3 regions of the Mammaliicoccus vitulinus genome follow, and region 1 is predicted to be linked to each of the others. Evidence: riboswitches for the same ligand, from Rfam matches in the RefSeq annotation. Region 1 holds a riboswitch; each other region holds the start of a gene.
What was found. Region 1 has a riboswitch for S-adenosylmethionine ahead of PYW35_RS11185 (hypothetical protein). Riboswitches for the same ligand answer to the same signal wherever they lie in the genome.

Region 1 (4,496 bases):
TATAATTGTCTTCATTAGACATGCTTAATCACTCCGTAATAACTGCCATTTGACTTAATGATTCACCTAATTTATCAACAGCTTCTGAAAGTTTTTTCGTTTCATCTTTAGATAATTTTGTATAATCTTCATATCCACCATTTTGAGTTTCATGTTGTGCTAATAGTTTGTTCACATTATCAAATCTTTCTTGAGTAGTCTGAGCAAGCTTTTTATCTTTATCAGAAACTTTGTCTTTAAAGATTTCGAATATTTTTTCTGCCCCTTCAATGTTTGCTTTGAAATCATATAAGTCAGTATGAGAATAAATTTCTTCTTCACCTGTTATTTTTGAGCTTGATACTTCATTTAATAAATCAATTGAACCTTGTAACATTAATTTAGGTGTTACATCGACAGTATCAACTTTAGCTCTTCATTCTTTAGCATCCTTTAATAATTGATCAGCTACAGGTTCCATATTTTCAGTCGTATTGTCTTCCCATAATGCTTTTTCAATTTTATGATAACCAGACCATTCTTTTTCTTTATTTTCTTCTTTCATATCAGCTAAACGCGCATCAATTTTCGGATCTAAGTCTCCAAAACTTTCAGCTACAGGTTCTGATCTTTCATAATACATACGTGCTTTAGGATAAATTTCTTTAGCTTTCTCTATATCATTAGCTTTCACTGCATCAACAAATTTCTCAGTATCTGTTAAGAATTTGTCTAGCTGTTCAGCAGTGAATGCTTTATATGCTTTAGTTTCTTTAGAAAAATCAACTTTTGTTGTTTCTTTCGTCTCTTTTTTGTCATCAGATGCCTTTTTGTCAGCATTGTTGCCACATGCTGTTAAAATTAAAGCACTCGCTAAAAATGTTGTCATTAACTTCTTCATTAATACACACTTCCTATCTAATTGATTATCATTATCATCTTTAATTTATTCCTATAATGCGTAATAGTCAATAAAAAAATTATAGAATTTTAAAAAAACATAAAATATAAGGCTTAGATAAGGTGTTAATTGACTATTTTATTTTGTAAAATGTCTTGTTACTCTTAATTGATAATGATAATCACTTGGAAATGTATGTATATTTTGTTCTTGATGAGACTCAAAAAAATCTGAGAGATAAATAGCTCTTTTTATATTAAAATCTTACGATTTTGAAAGTGCATGCTTGCCTGGGGGTATGGCTCGAGCCTGTAGTCTCTCACGCATACTATTCCCCCGGGCGTCAGCACTTTGCAAAATCGTGGAGAAATATTCATTTCTATAATATTTTTTCTTTTTTTCTTTTAAGTACATGCTCTATGTTGCAAGACTTACCAAACAAGCAACATAGAACGCCTGTATGTTGCAAGACTTATCAAACAAGCAACATAGAAGGCTTGAATGTTGCAAGACTTACCAAACAAGCAACATAGAAGGCTTGAATGTTGCAAGACTTACCAAACAAGCAACATAGAAGGCTTGAATGTTGCAAGACTAGCCAAACAAGCAACATAAAAGCACTGAATGTTGCAAGACTGACCAAACAAGCAACATAGAAAGACTGTATGTTTTAAAATATGGCCAAATCGCACGAAGTCTCAAAAAACATCATAAAAAAAACGCAAATTCTTTTCTTGAAAGAATTTGCGCTCTTATATAACAATTTAGTCTTGTTCTTGTTCAAGTATTTCTTTTGATTTAGCATCAATCTTAAATTCTGTAGTATCTTTATTTCCTTCTTTCAAATCAATAGAATAAACGAGTTTGCCATCATCTTCACTTAGTGACCATTCTTTTAAGTCACCTTTTGCTTTATCTTGGGCTACTTTTAATACGTCTTCAAATTTTGCTACATCAGACAATTTAAACGTTTGATCATTATCATCGTCATCTTCTGTTTCATTTTCTACGTTAGCAACGGATTTATCATCTGCATTAATCAGCACTTTGTTCTCATTACTACCATCTACTAATTCTACTTTGTAGCTCCAGTCTCCTGCTTCTTTTTCAAAAGATAAATCTTTCAATTCACCTTTTGCTTCATTTTGAGCTTCTTTTACTGCTTCTTCCGGAAAGACTTTAACGTCATTCCATTTCACAGTATTAGTTGTCGATTTATTTGCATTTTGATCATCGCTAGTTTGATCATCATTTGAATCTTTATCGTTATTGCTGTCATCCATATCATCTTTGTTGTCATCTTGTGTTTTTTGTTCAGTTTTTTCTGCGCCTTTATTGTCTTTTTTATCATCGCTATCATCATTACCACACGCTGCTAAAATAAGTCCTGACGCTAATAAAAGTGAAAATATTTTAAATTTCATAATATTCCTCCTCAACTTTACATTCTCTTAATATATAGACATTCCTAAATTTTTCAAACATTTCATTATAAAATTAGACAAAATTGAAATTATTCGTTATTATAAAAGAACAATAAAATAGCTCGTAAGTCTTATTAAGAGTAGGCGGAGGGAATTGGCCCGATGAAACCTCAGCAACAGGCGTGTGTACTGTGCTAAATCCAACAAGTGTAACTTGAAAGATAAGAAGATTCTCTAAACAGCTCTTCTTAATCTTAAGATGAGCTGTTTTATTGTAACTAAAACTTTAGGAGGCAATAAATATGAGAACAAGAGAAGATATTTTATCAGAATTAGCAGAGTTAAAAGCACATCCGGCAAAAAGTTATTCAGGTTCAATGTTGAAAACAGCTCAAAAAAATCAACTCATGTCAGAATTAGGCAGAATTGAAACAGAAGAACATTTTCTCAATGAATCCAATCAGCATAAGTTTCAATTTGATAACTTAGAAATTAATATTAGTATTACTAAAAAATAATCACTAAATAAAGAAACCACACTTTATAAATAAGGTGACTTGCTAAGAGGCTGAGACAATCATTTGTCTCAGCCTCAAATTATATTAGCAACAGCAACATCATACTTTTTTAAGGCTAGTCACCATTTCACTCTGATTCCATAATAATTTGCATTGCTACAAATTTCGCGATTTGATTACCGTTTGCTGCTGCATCTATTAACTGTGATGCCATGAGATCTTTAGTTTCACCAGCTACAAATAAACCGGGTACTGAAGTTTCTCCTAGTTGTTGTATTTTAATTTTTCCATTTTCATCTCTTTCTATGTTTAACCCACTTAAAAATTCAAATTCTGTATCCCATTTAACGCCAATTATCGCACCGCTTCTTGAAATGTGTGTGCCATTTTCAAATAAAACTTCATTAATTACACCATCTATGTGCTTAAATTCAGTTACTTCACTTTCTATTAATTGTATGTTCTTTTTGTCCATATATGCTTTATCTTCAGCAGTTAACAATGATAAATCACGACTACTTATGACGATATCATCTGACCAGTTACTTATAAGTACGGCCATATGTTTCACTTGTCCCGGTTGGACTGCAACGAGCAATGGTTTATTTCTTAATTCATAGCCGTCACACCATGGACAATAAAACACTGACTTCCCATAACTCTCTTTTAATCCTTTAATTTCCGGTAATGTTTCTCTCAATCCAGTACAAATCATAACTTTTTTTGCTATATATTTTCCCTGCTTTGTTTCAACTATAAAGTGATTATTTTCTTTAATAATGTTTGCCACAGTATCATTCACACGTGTAACATCTTCGTATTGATCTACATCATGTTCTGCTTTTGCTCTTAATTCTTCTGGCGTTACACCATCTTGTGTTAAAAATGCATGTGATTTTTGTGTCACTTTATTTCTGGCATTATTATTATCTATGACTAACGTTTTCTTCAATGCTCTTCCTAAAGTTAAAGCACTTGCCAATCCTGCTGGACCTCCACCTATTACGATACAATCAAACATTTTATACGCCACCTTTTCTCATCTATTATAGAGTTATAATATCTACGATTAGTTTAAAAAAAGATTTAACTTACATTAAATCTTTTAAAGTTTTATTTTTTAGAGCATTCGTCATTTCATCTTCTGCTGATAATAAAATAGATTGAATTTTACATTCAGGGCCGTGGTTAAAGCTATCTTCAAGTGTGCTTTGATGTCCATCAATCGCTGTTATAATATCGTAAACAGAAATTTGTTCCCAATTATTCACTAAATAATAGCCACCTTTAGCACCAGATGCTGATTTAATAACGCCTGCTTTTACTAATTGCGTTAATATTTTAGATAAATATGTTACAGATATATTTAATACTTCAGATAAACTTTTAACATTGATCGGTTGTTGCTCTCTTTTAGCAATTAAATATGCCAATGCATGTAGACCATAGTCTGTACCTTTTGAAATTTTCATACGACACCTCTTAATCATAGATATTACAACTCTATAATAGCACTTATTTAAATTTTGTCTATTCTTTTGTTTAAAAAGGCAAAAAAGTAGGACAGAATCTTTTTTAAAATTAGATTACTGTCCCACTTATTATTTAAAATTCATCGATTTGTTCAAACTGTGACATATATAAATCTTTATATTTGCCACCTTTATTCATCAA
Region 2 (4,496 bases), 200 kb from region 1:
CTTTTATTAAATTTAGTAGGTGTTTTCAATATAAATAGCCTATTTAATACATTACTAACTGCAGCTACAATAGCAAGTATTGCAACATTTAATGTAAGAAACTATAGATCAATTGGCATCATTTTATATGCAATAGCAGTATTTATGGTTGTTATTTATTTTGCTAATGACTTGTTAGCTTAAGTATAAAATAGAATTAAGAAATATATTAAAAGAGCATCTAACCTTTTGGCTAGATGCTCTTTTGCTTTTTATTATTTAGCTGCGATGACTGCACCATCGTATTTTTTGTCGATGAAGTCTTTAATTTCTTTTGATTGTAATACTTTCATTAATGCTTTAATTTTCTTATCGTCTTTATGTCCTTCTTGAACAGCGATAAGGTTAGCATATGGTGATTCTTTACCTTCTACTGCGATTGAATCTTTAATTGGATTTAATCCTTGTTCAATTGCGAAGTTAGAGTTGATGATTGTCGCGTCACCTTCGTCTGCTTGGTAAGATTTTGGTAAGAATTCTGCTGATTGTTTATTATTAAATTTAATATTTTTCTTATTTTCAGTAATGTCGTCAAATGTCGCATCTACTGGATCAACGCCATCTTTAATTTTGATTAAGTCTGCTTTTTTGAAGAATGCTAAAAATCTTCCTTCTTCAGCTGGGTTGTTTGAAACATATACAGTAGCATTTTTTGGTAAGTCTTCTAATTTTTTATGTTTTTTAGAGTAAACTGCCATTGGTTCTAAGTGTACATTTCCTGCTGATTCAATTTTATAACCTTTTTCTTTAGCTTCTTTATCTAAATATGGTGTGTGTTGGAAGAAGTTTGCATCAAGTTCACCTTTATCTAATAATTTGTTAGGTGTTGTATAATCGTTAATTGTCTTGATGTCTAAATCATAACCTTCTTTTTTAAGAAGTGGCTTTGCTTCTTCTAAAATTTCAGCGTGAGGTGCTGGTGATGCACCAATTTTAATTGTTTCATTCTTCTCTTTTTTGTCACCACTACCTCCACCACAAGCAACTAGAACAACTGCTAAAATCGAAATAAATAATAAACTAAATACTTTTTTCATGTAAAACACTCCTTTAACGTTTATCAATTCTTTTAACAATAATATCTCCAATAAATTGGATAACAAAAACAATAATTAATATAAAGATAGTTGAAATCAAAATGACATCATTTTGGTTTCGCGTAAATCCTGTTAAGTAAGCTAAGTTACCTAATCCACCTGCACCAATTACACCAGCAATAGCTGTTGAACCTACTAACGCAATGGCTGTAACCGTGATTCCTGAAACTAACGCAGGTAGTGATTCTTTAATTAATACTTTTCTTACGACAGTCCATGTTGTAGCACCCATCGATACTGCCGCTTCAATAACACCTTTATCAATTTCTTTCATGCCTATTTCTACTAATCTAGCATAGAATGGTGAAGCACCAATGATTAACGCTGGTAACGCACCTTTAGGACCACTTATTGTACCTAATAAAATATCTGTAAAAGGTAATAATAATAGAATTAAAATAATGAATGGTATGGCTCTAAATAAGTTAACAACGAATGACACGATTGAATAAAACACGCGTGAGCTTTTCGATGTTCCTTTAGATGTTAAAAATAATAACGTACCTAGTATTAAACCAAATACTAATGTAAATACTGTTGAAATGACTGTCATATATAACGTTTCATATAATGCTTCCCAAACATCATCCCATCTAACATTTGGCATTGTAATCATTTCAGTAATAATATCTCCAAATGACTTATTCACTTACATTCACCTCTACTTTCACTCCTAGATCATTTAGTTCTTTTTTAATTTGATCTTTAGAATAATCTCCTTGAGGTAAATGCACAATCATATGTCCGAATGTGCCGTTTTGTGTTAACTTAACATCACCTTCAATGACGTTAATATCTACATTATACTTCTTAATAATTTTAGCTAATACAGGATTAGCAATTGTCCCACCGACAAAATTCAATTTCCAAATTTCACCGTTCGGTTGTTCTGCTCTAAAATCTGCTAATGTTCTTTGAAGATCATCTGCTTTTAAATCATCTTTCACAAAGCGTTGTGTAACATATGTTTGAGGGTTATTAAATACACTTATAACTTCTCCCTCTTCGACAAATTTACCATTTTCCATGACTGCCACGTGGTCACATATTTTTCTAATGACATGCATTTCATGTGTAATAAGTATAATTGTTAAATTCATTTCTTTATTTATGTCTACTAATAAATCTAATATTTCATCAGTAGTTTGAGGATCTAATGCACTTGTTGCTTCGTCGCACAATAATACATGCGGATCGTTAGCTAAAGCTCTAGCAATACCAACTCTTTGCTTTTGTCCACCTGATAATTGTGATGGATAAGCATTCTCTCGACCTTCAAGCCCTACTCTTTTAATAAGTGCTTTCGTCTTTTCATTAATTTCACTTTTTGATACACCTGCAATTTCTAATGGAAATGCGATGTTATCTTTAACTGTTCTAGACCAAAGTAAATTAAAATGTTGGAATATCATGCTTACTTTTTGTCTTTTTTGTCTGAGATCTCGTTTAGACAGTTTGCCAATATTAGCACCATCTACTATAACTTCACCCTCAGTTGGTGTTTCAAGGCCATTAAACATTCGGATTAATGTACTTTTTCCAGCTCCAGAAAAACCAATTACACCATATATACTTCCTTTATCTATATTTAAGTCAACATGGTCAACAGCTGTTATGTCACCTTTTTTTGTTTTGAAAGTTTTAACAACTTTATTTAACTCAATCAAATCTGCTGCCTCCTAATCTCTAAATTAAAAACGCCTCACTCTAATTGACAAGAGAAAGGCGTTTGAAAGATGTCTTTCTCTCATCTCCAAAAGTTTACACTTTTTGTGAATTGGCACCATTTCATTTATATGACGGTTGCCGGGCTTCATAGGGCACATCCCTCCACCTCTCTTGATAAGAGTTAATACGTATTTAATTAAATTCATACTATCATGATAAGTTTTTATCGTCAATAACTTTTTGAATATTCTCAACAAGATAAGGAACTGACTGAAAAGCGTATATACGATGTACTACTTTATCTTGATTCATTATAAAAAGCACTGGCACTGATAAGATTTCAAAATCTTTACAGAACTCTGGATAAAAATTCAAATCACATTTATTAATTGGTAATTGTGTTACTTCGTTCGCGATATCCAACATGCGTTCAGATATTTTGCACGTGCCGCAAGTAGGCGTATACCCAAATAATAAATGTAAGTCTTTATCAAAATGCTTGTATATATCGTTCAATATTTCTGTGTGTTTCATGGTAACGATACTTCCCTTTCGATACGAAATCATGTTTTACTGTAAATCCATGATAGTTTAACACATTAGATAAATAATGTCTTGGGCAACGAGCTACTTCAGAAAATGTCGAATCAATATAAATATGATGACTTTCGCTCATATACTTCTTAAACCATTTTCGAATACGTTTACCTTCTTTATCTTGATCGACTAAAACATATACTTGTGAACCATAACTCTCTTCTAAAAGTTCATCCATTTTTTCTACACCCATTGTTCCATGGGTACAAATAATATGAACACGGTCATTTAATACTTCTTCCACTCGTTTTTTATCAGAAATACCTTCTACGATTATTACTTTTTTAATCATCGCCATGGCCATCACCTTCTACAAATGAATTAATATTTTTTTGAACTTCATATTTAAGATTTAAAAAAAACTCCATGATACTATTGCATCGTGGAGTTTAAAGTTATGTTATTCACCTATCATTTCGCTATAAGCGTCTGCATCTAATAATTCATCTAATTGAGCTTTATCAGATAGTTCAACTTTGACCATCCAAGCTTTATCGTATGATGACTCATTAACAAACTCAGGGCTATCTTCTAGTTCTTCGTTTACTTCAACGACTTTACCAGATAGAGGTGCATATAGTTCAGAAACTGTCTTAACAGATTCTACACTACCAAATGAATCTCCACTAGTTAATTCGTCACCTTCTTCAGGCAACTCAACAAACACAATGTCCCCTAATTCTGATTGAGCAAAATCAGTAATACCGATTGTAACTACATCACCATCAATTTTTACCCATTCATGTTCTTTAGAATATTTTAACTCACTAGGCACTGTCAAAGTAATCCCCTCCTATATGTAATTCAATTATTATCATGACATAAAGCCATTATTCAAGCAACTATTTTTATAGCCAAGTTTGACGAAATTCTTCTTCTTTAAATCCTAAAGTTACTTTATTTCCTAAAACTGCTAAAGGTCTTTTGATTAACATGCCATCTGATGCTAATAAATCAAATTTTTCGTTATCAGACAAATCATCCATTTTATCTTTCAAACCCAACTCGCGATACTTAGCGCCTCGAGTATTAAATAATTGATTTACAGTAATATTTGTTCCATCAATGATATCTTTCAATTCTTTAGCTGTAGGT
Region 3 (4,496 bases), 440 kb from region 1:
TAATCTATGTACAGGCGATATAGGCTTTGGAAGCTCTAAAACTTATGATATAGAAGTATGGTTACCGAGCTACAATGATTATAAAGAAATCAGTTCTTGTTCAAATATGACCGATTTCCAAGCTAGAAGATCAAACATTAGATTTAAACGTGATAAAGATGCTAAACCTGAATACGTACACACATTAAATGGTAGTGGTTTAGCAGTTGGTCGTACTTTTGCAGCAATTGTCGAAAACTATCAAAATGAAGATGGAACAATCACAGTGCCTGAAGCATTAGTACCATTTATGGGTGGACTTGAAACAATTGAACTATAAGTGAGTTAAATCTTACAAAAAGGGTAATCATATATTGGTTGCTCTTTTTTTAGACTTAAATCTTGAATATACTTTTTATATCTGATATAATAAGTATATAAAATAAATAAAGGGAGTTTTGACACATGACTAATTTCAATTTTGACAAAACACACAGTAGTTTAGAATTTACAGTAAAACATTTAATGGTATCTCGCGTTAAAGGAACTTTTGAAGACTATGATGTAGAAGTTTCAGGAGACATTAATGATTTATCATCATTAAAAGCAAAAGTAACAATTAAAGCAGATTCAATTAATACTAAAAATGCAGACCGTGATGGACACTTAAAATCAGCAGATTTCTTTAGTGCAGATGAAAATCCAAACATTACGTTTGAAACAAAATCAATCAGTGAAGATTCAATTACTGGAGATTTAACAATGGCTGGTACAACACACAAAGAAACTTTCGACGTTGATTTCAACGGCGTAAGTAAAAATCCATTAAACGGTGAAACAGTTACAGGTTTCGTAGTAAATGGTAAAATTGATCGTGAAAAATACGGCGTATCATTTAACCAAGCATTAGAAACAGGTGGCGTAATGATCGGTAGAGATGTTAAATTCGAAGCAAGTGCTGAATTCAGTTTAGGCGAATAATTTATAATAGATTATATAAGAACTACGTACAAAGTTAAAAAAGCTTTGTACGTAGTTTTTTTGTTTTGTTTATTATTTTCCGAATATTTAATCAAGCATTATTGCTAATGTACTTTAGGTATGATAAAACTAAGACATATTAAAATTATTAAAGAGGTAAGTCAGACTGAGGTTAGACAAACGTTAGACTTCCTCTTGTAGTGATATTTTGTTTGGAGGTAGGGCGTTGAACAGTTATAGCGTGACTCATAAAGATTCGTTTCTTCAAGGCGTTAAAGATTGTATACCTACTATGCTTGGTTATTTTAGTGTCGCATTAGCATTTGGTATTGTTGGTGTTTCATCAGGTTTATCTATTTTAGAAATCACATTATTATCTATCTTTGTATATGCGGGTGCTGCTCAATTTATTATTTGTGCTTTAGTTGCCATTCAATCTCCTATATCAGCGATTTTTTTAACCGTATTCTTTGTTAATTCTAGAATGTTTCTACAAAGTTTAGCGCTCGTTCCAGCATTTAAAAGCAATTCATTTTGGTCTAACATCGGTATCGGAACACTCGTTACAGATGAATCATTTGGTGTTGCAATTACGAAATATGCGAAAGAAAAATCATTAAATTCAACTTGGATGCACGGTTTAAATATTTCGGCTTATTTATTATGGATTTTGACATCTATATTAGGCGGTTTAGTAGGGAATTTAATTCCTAAGCCAGAAACATTTGGGCTGGATTATGCACTAACAGCGATGTTCATATTTTTACTTGTGGCCCAATTTGAAACGATACATAAAAGTAAAATCACCGTATATATATATTTAATTGTACTAACGATTGTAAGCATGATGCTCCTTACATTATTTATGCCGACTTACTTATCTATTATTATAGCGACCATCATTGCTTCAGTAGTAGGGGTGGTGTTCGATAAATGAGTATTTCGACTTATTTGTTGTTGATTACGGCAGGTTGTTTTGTTTTAACGTGGATGATTAGAGTATCGCCTTTTGTACTTTTAGCGAAGGTTGAATTACCGAAAAATGTGATTAAGTGGTTACAGTATGTACCTGTTTGTCTGTTTACTGCATTAATCGTCGAAGGCATGTTAAACCAAGAAGGTACGTCTGGATTTACATTGAATTATGAAAGTATGATTGTTGCCGTTCCAACCATCATGATCGCTTTAATATCTAGAAGTTTAACAATCACAGTTATAGCAGGGATGTTTATCATGGCGATGGTCCGATTCGTCTTTTAATTTCATTCGTTACCTTATTGAAAGAAATGCTCTTTTCTAGTATTCTTAATATAAATTATATAGCAAAGCTTATTCAGAGAAGTTAAGGGATTTGGCCCGATGACACTTCAGCAACCGGTCATATTGGATACGGTGCTACTACCAACGAGTTTACTCGCATAATAAGGATGATGAGGACTTCTTACTTCTTTAACGAGTAAGAAGTTTTTCTATTTAATAACAGAGGGGGTTCTAATATGATTATTTCTCGAGAAACAGGTTTAGTCGAATTAGGATATTTTGAAACAGAATCTGGCGAAGTGATTGATAACTTGAAACTTCAATATGAATATGTTGGATATAAAGGTCAACCTTTAGTCGTTATTTGTCACGCGTTAACAGGTAATCATTTAACGTATGGCGACGATGAAAATCCAGGCTGGTGGAGAGAAATTATAGATGGTGGTTACCTTTCAATTAATGATTATCAATTTATTACATTCAACGTAATTGGTAGCCCTTATGGTTCGAGTTCTAAATTGAATACATCAAATTTCCCAGAAAAATTAACGATGAGAGATATTTCGAAAGCGAATATTTTAGCTTTAAAACATTTTGGCTATGAAAAAATAGATGTACTCATCGGCGGTTCTTTAGGCGGTATGCAAACTCTAGAAATGCTTTACGATGGATCAATTGAAGTTAAAAAGGCCGTTATATTAGCAGCGACTGAGAAGACATCATCATATAGCAGAGCATTTAATGAAATCGCTAGACAAGTTATAAATATGAATGGACAAGATGGCTTGAGTATAGCAAGACAGCTCGGCTTCTTAACTTATCGTTCAAGTAAAGATTATGAGGCGAGATTTTCAGCAGATGATGTCGTGAGTTATCAAAAATATCAAGGTAATAAATTTAAAGAAACTTTCGATAAAGATTGTTATTTAACCTTGTTAGACGTATTAGATAGCCATGACATATTTAAAGGCCGTAATGATGTTGAAGAAAGATTACAACAACTAGAAACGAAAGTCTTAACTTTAGGCTTTGCGGATGATTTATTGTATCCAGATGATCAAGTGAGAGCTTTAGGTAGATTCTTTAAATATCATAGACATTTCTTCGTGCAAGACAATGTTGGTCACGATGGATTCTTATTAAACTTCGGAGATTGGGCACCTAACGTCTATCACTTCTTAAAATTACATAAATTCAAAGCACGCTAATATCATTTAAAAAGTCACCTACATTGTTTTAAGAGATAAAAATCTGTAAAATAAAGAAAGATGTTTAAATTAGATTGGGAAGTGAAAAATTTGTCTTTTAAAGTCGATATAAAAGCGACAATTATAGCAACATTAGCACTAGTGCTAAGTGTGGTAGTTATGAATTTCGCACCATATTTAGTAATTATTATATTACCGTTCATTACGATACCTGGAACAATACTTTGGTATCGATCTAAACCGTCGTTTTTTGTGACTGTTGTCGTGACATTATGTGCGACCGTACTATTCAATAATATGTTTTTATTAACAGCGATGACGCTTATGGTATTTATGAGTGTATTCATTGGGCAATTGTTACTTGAACGTACATCAAAAGAACGTATTTTATACTTAGTTACATCATTTATGAGTATATTAACAATCGGTAGTGTGTTAATTTTACAAATTACAGGGAACATACCTTTAACAAGCAAGTTATTTAGTCAGTATCAAGATGTATTAATGTCTTATTTTCAAATGAGTGGAAATTTAACGACAGAAATTGAAGAAGCATTACGAGTTTCAATGGAGATATTACAAGTAAGCATTCCTGGGTATATAATATTATGGGTATTTGTACTTGTTCTCGTTAATTTACTCGTGACTTTCCCTATATTAAGAAAATTCAAAGTAGCGACACCAGTATTCAGACCATTATTTATGTGGCAAATTAATAGAAGTGTTGCGTTTGTATTTGTGATAACTGTACTTGTAAGTTTGTTTGTTTCAAAAGAAAACGTAGTGATGTATGGCATAGTCACTAACTTACAATTTGTGTTAGAATGGGTTATATTTATTCAAGCATTATCCTTGTTCCATTTATACGTAAAAGTAAAAAAATTACCTATTATTGTAGGTGTTTTGATATTTGTAATGGCCTTCATATTTAAGCCGTTTGCATACTTATTTGGATTAATGGATATTTGGTTTAATTTAAAACAACGCATAAAAAAGTAAATTGAGGTGAGTTTATGAACCGTCAATCAGTTAAGAAAGCCCTAATATTTCCGTATATCATTATGATGA

Region 2: linked by a shared signal. The riboswitch ahead of PYW35_RS10185 (methionine ABC transporter ATP-binding protein) and the one ahead of PYW35_RS11185 (hypothetical protein) in region 1 are both predicted to bind S-adenosylmethionine.
Region 3: linked by a shared signal. The riboswitch ahead of metX (homoserine O-acetyltransferase MetX) and the one ahead of PYW35_RS11185 (hypothetical protein) in region 1 are both predicted to bind S-adenosylmethionine.

The regions. Positions count from the first base shown of each region.
Region 1 is NZ_CP118974.1:2,229,043-2,233,538, forward strand. Features, by position in the region: gene efeB (iron uptake transporter deferrochelatase/peroxidase subunit) at 1-22, opposite strand, end outside; partial or broken gene efeO (iron uptake system protein EfeO) at 29-880, opposite strand; gene PYW35_RS11180 (PepSY domain-containing protein) at 1,645-2,304, opposite strand; SAM riboswitch class I at 2,433-2,532, shown strand; gene PYW35_RS11185 (hypothetical protein) at 2,607-2,822, shown strand; gene PYW35_RS11190 (NAD(P)/FAD-dependent oxidoreductase) at 2,950-3,843, opposite strand; gene PYW35_RS11195 (RrF2 family transcriptional regulator) at 3,914-4,294, opposite strand; gene PYW35_RS11200 (ABC transporter ATP-binding protein) at 4,428-4,496, opposite strand, start outside.
Region 2 is NZ_CP118974.1:2,033,440-2,037,935, forward strand. Features, by position in the region: gene PYW35_RS10170 (hypothetical protein) at 1-183, shown strand, start outside; gene PYW35_RS10175 (MetQ/NlpA family ABC transporter substrate-binding protein) at 255-1,076, opposite strand; gene PYW35_RS10180 (methionine ABC transporter permease) at 1,090-1,785, opposite strand; gene PYW35_RS10185 (methionine ABC transporter ATP-binding protein) at 1,778-2,803, opposite strand; SAM riboswitch class I at 2,881-2,985, opposite strand; gene PYW35_RS10190 (thioredoxin family protein) at 3,015-3,338, opposite strand; gene PYW35_RS10195 (toprim domain-containing protein) at 3,295-3,699, opposite strand; gene gcvH (glycine cleavage system protein GcvH) at 3,802-4,182, opposite strand; gene PYW35_RS10205 (arsenate reductase family protein) at 4,250-4,496, opposite strand, start outside.
Region 3 is NZ_CP118974.1:21,304-25,799, forward strand. Features, by position in the region: gene serS (serine--tRNA ligase) at 1-319, shown strand, start outside; gene PYW35_RS00095 (YceI family protein) at 445-960, shown strand; gene PYW35_RS00100 (AzlC family ABC transporter permease) at 1,253-1,897, shown strand; gene PYW35_RS00105 (AzlD domain-containing protein) at 1,894-2,220, shown strand; SAM riboswitch class I at 2,287-2,388, shown strand; gene metX (homoserine O-acetyltransferase MetX) at 2,457-3,428, shown strand; gene PYW35_RS00115 (DUF2232 domain-containing protein) at 3,510-4,427, shown strand; gene PYW35_RS00120 (DHH family phosphoesterase) at 4,442-4,496, shown strand, end outside.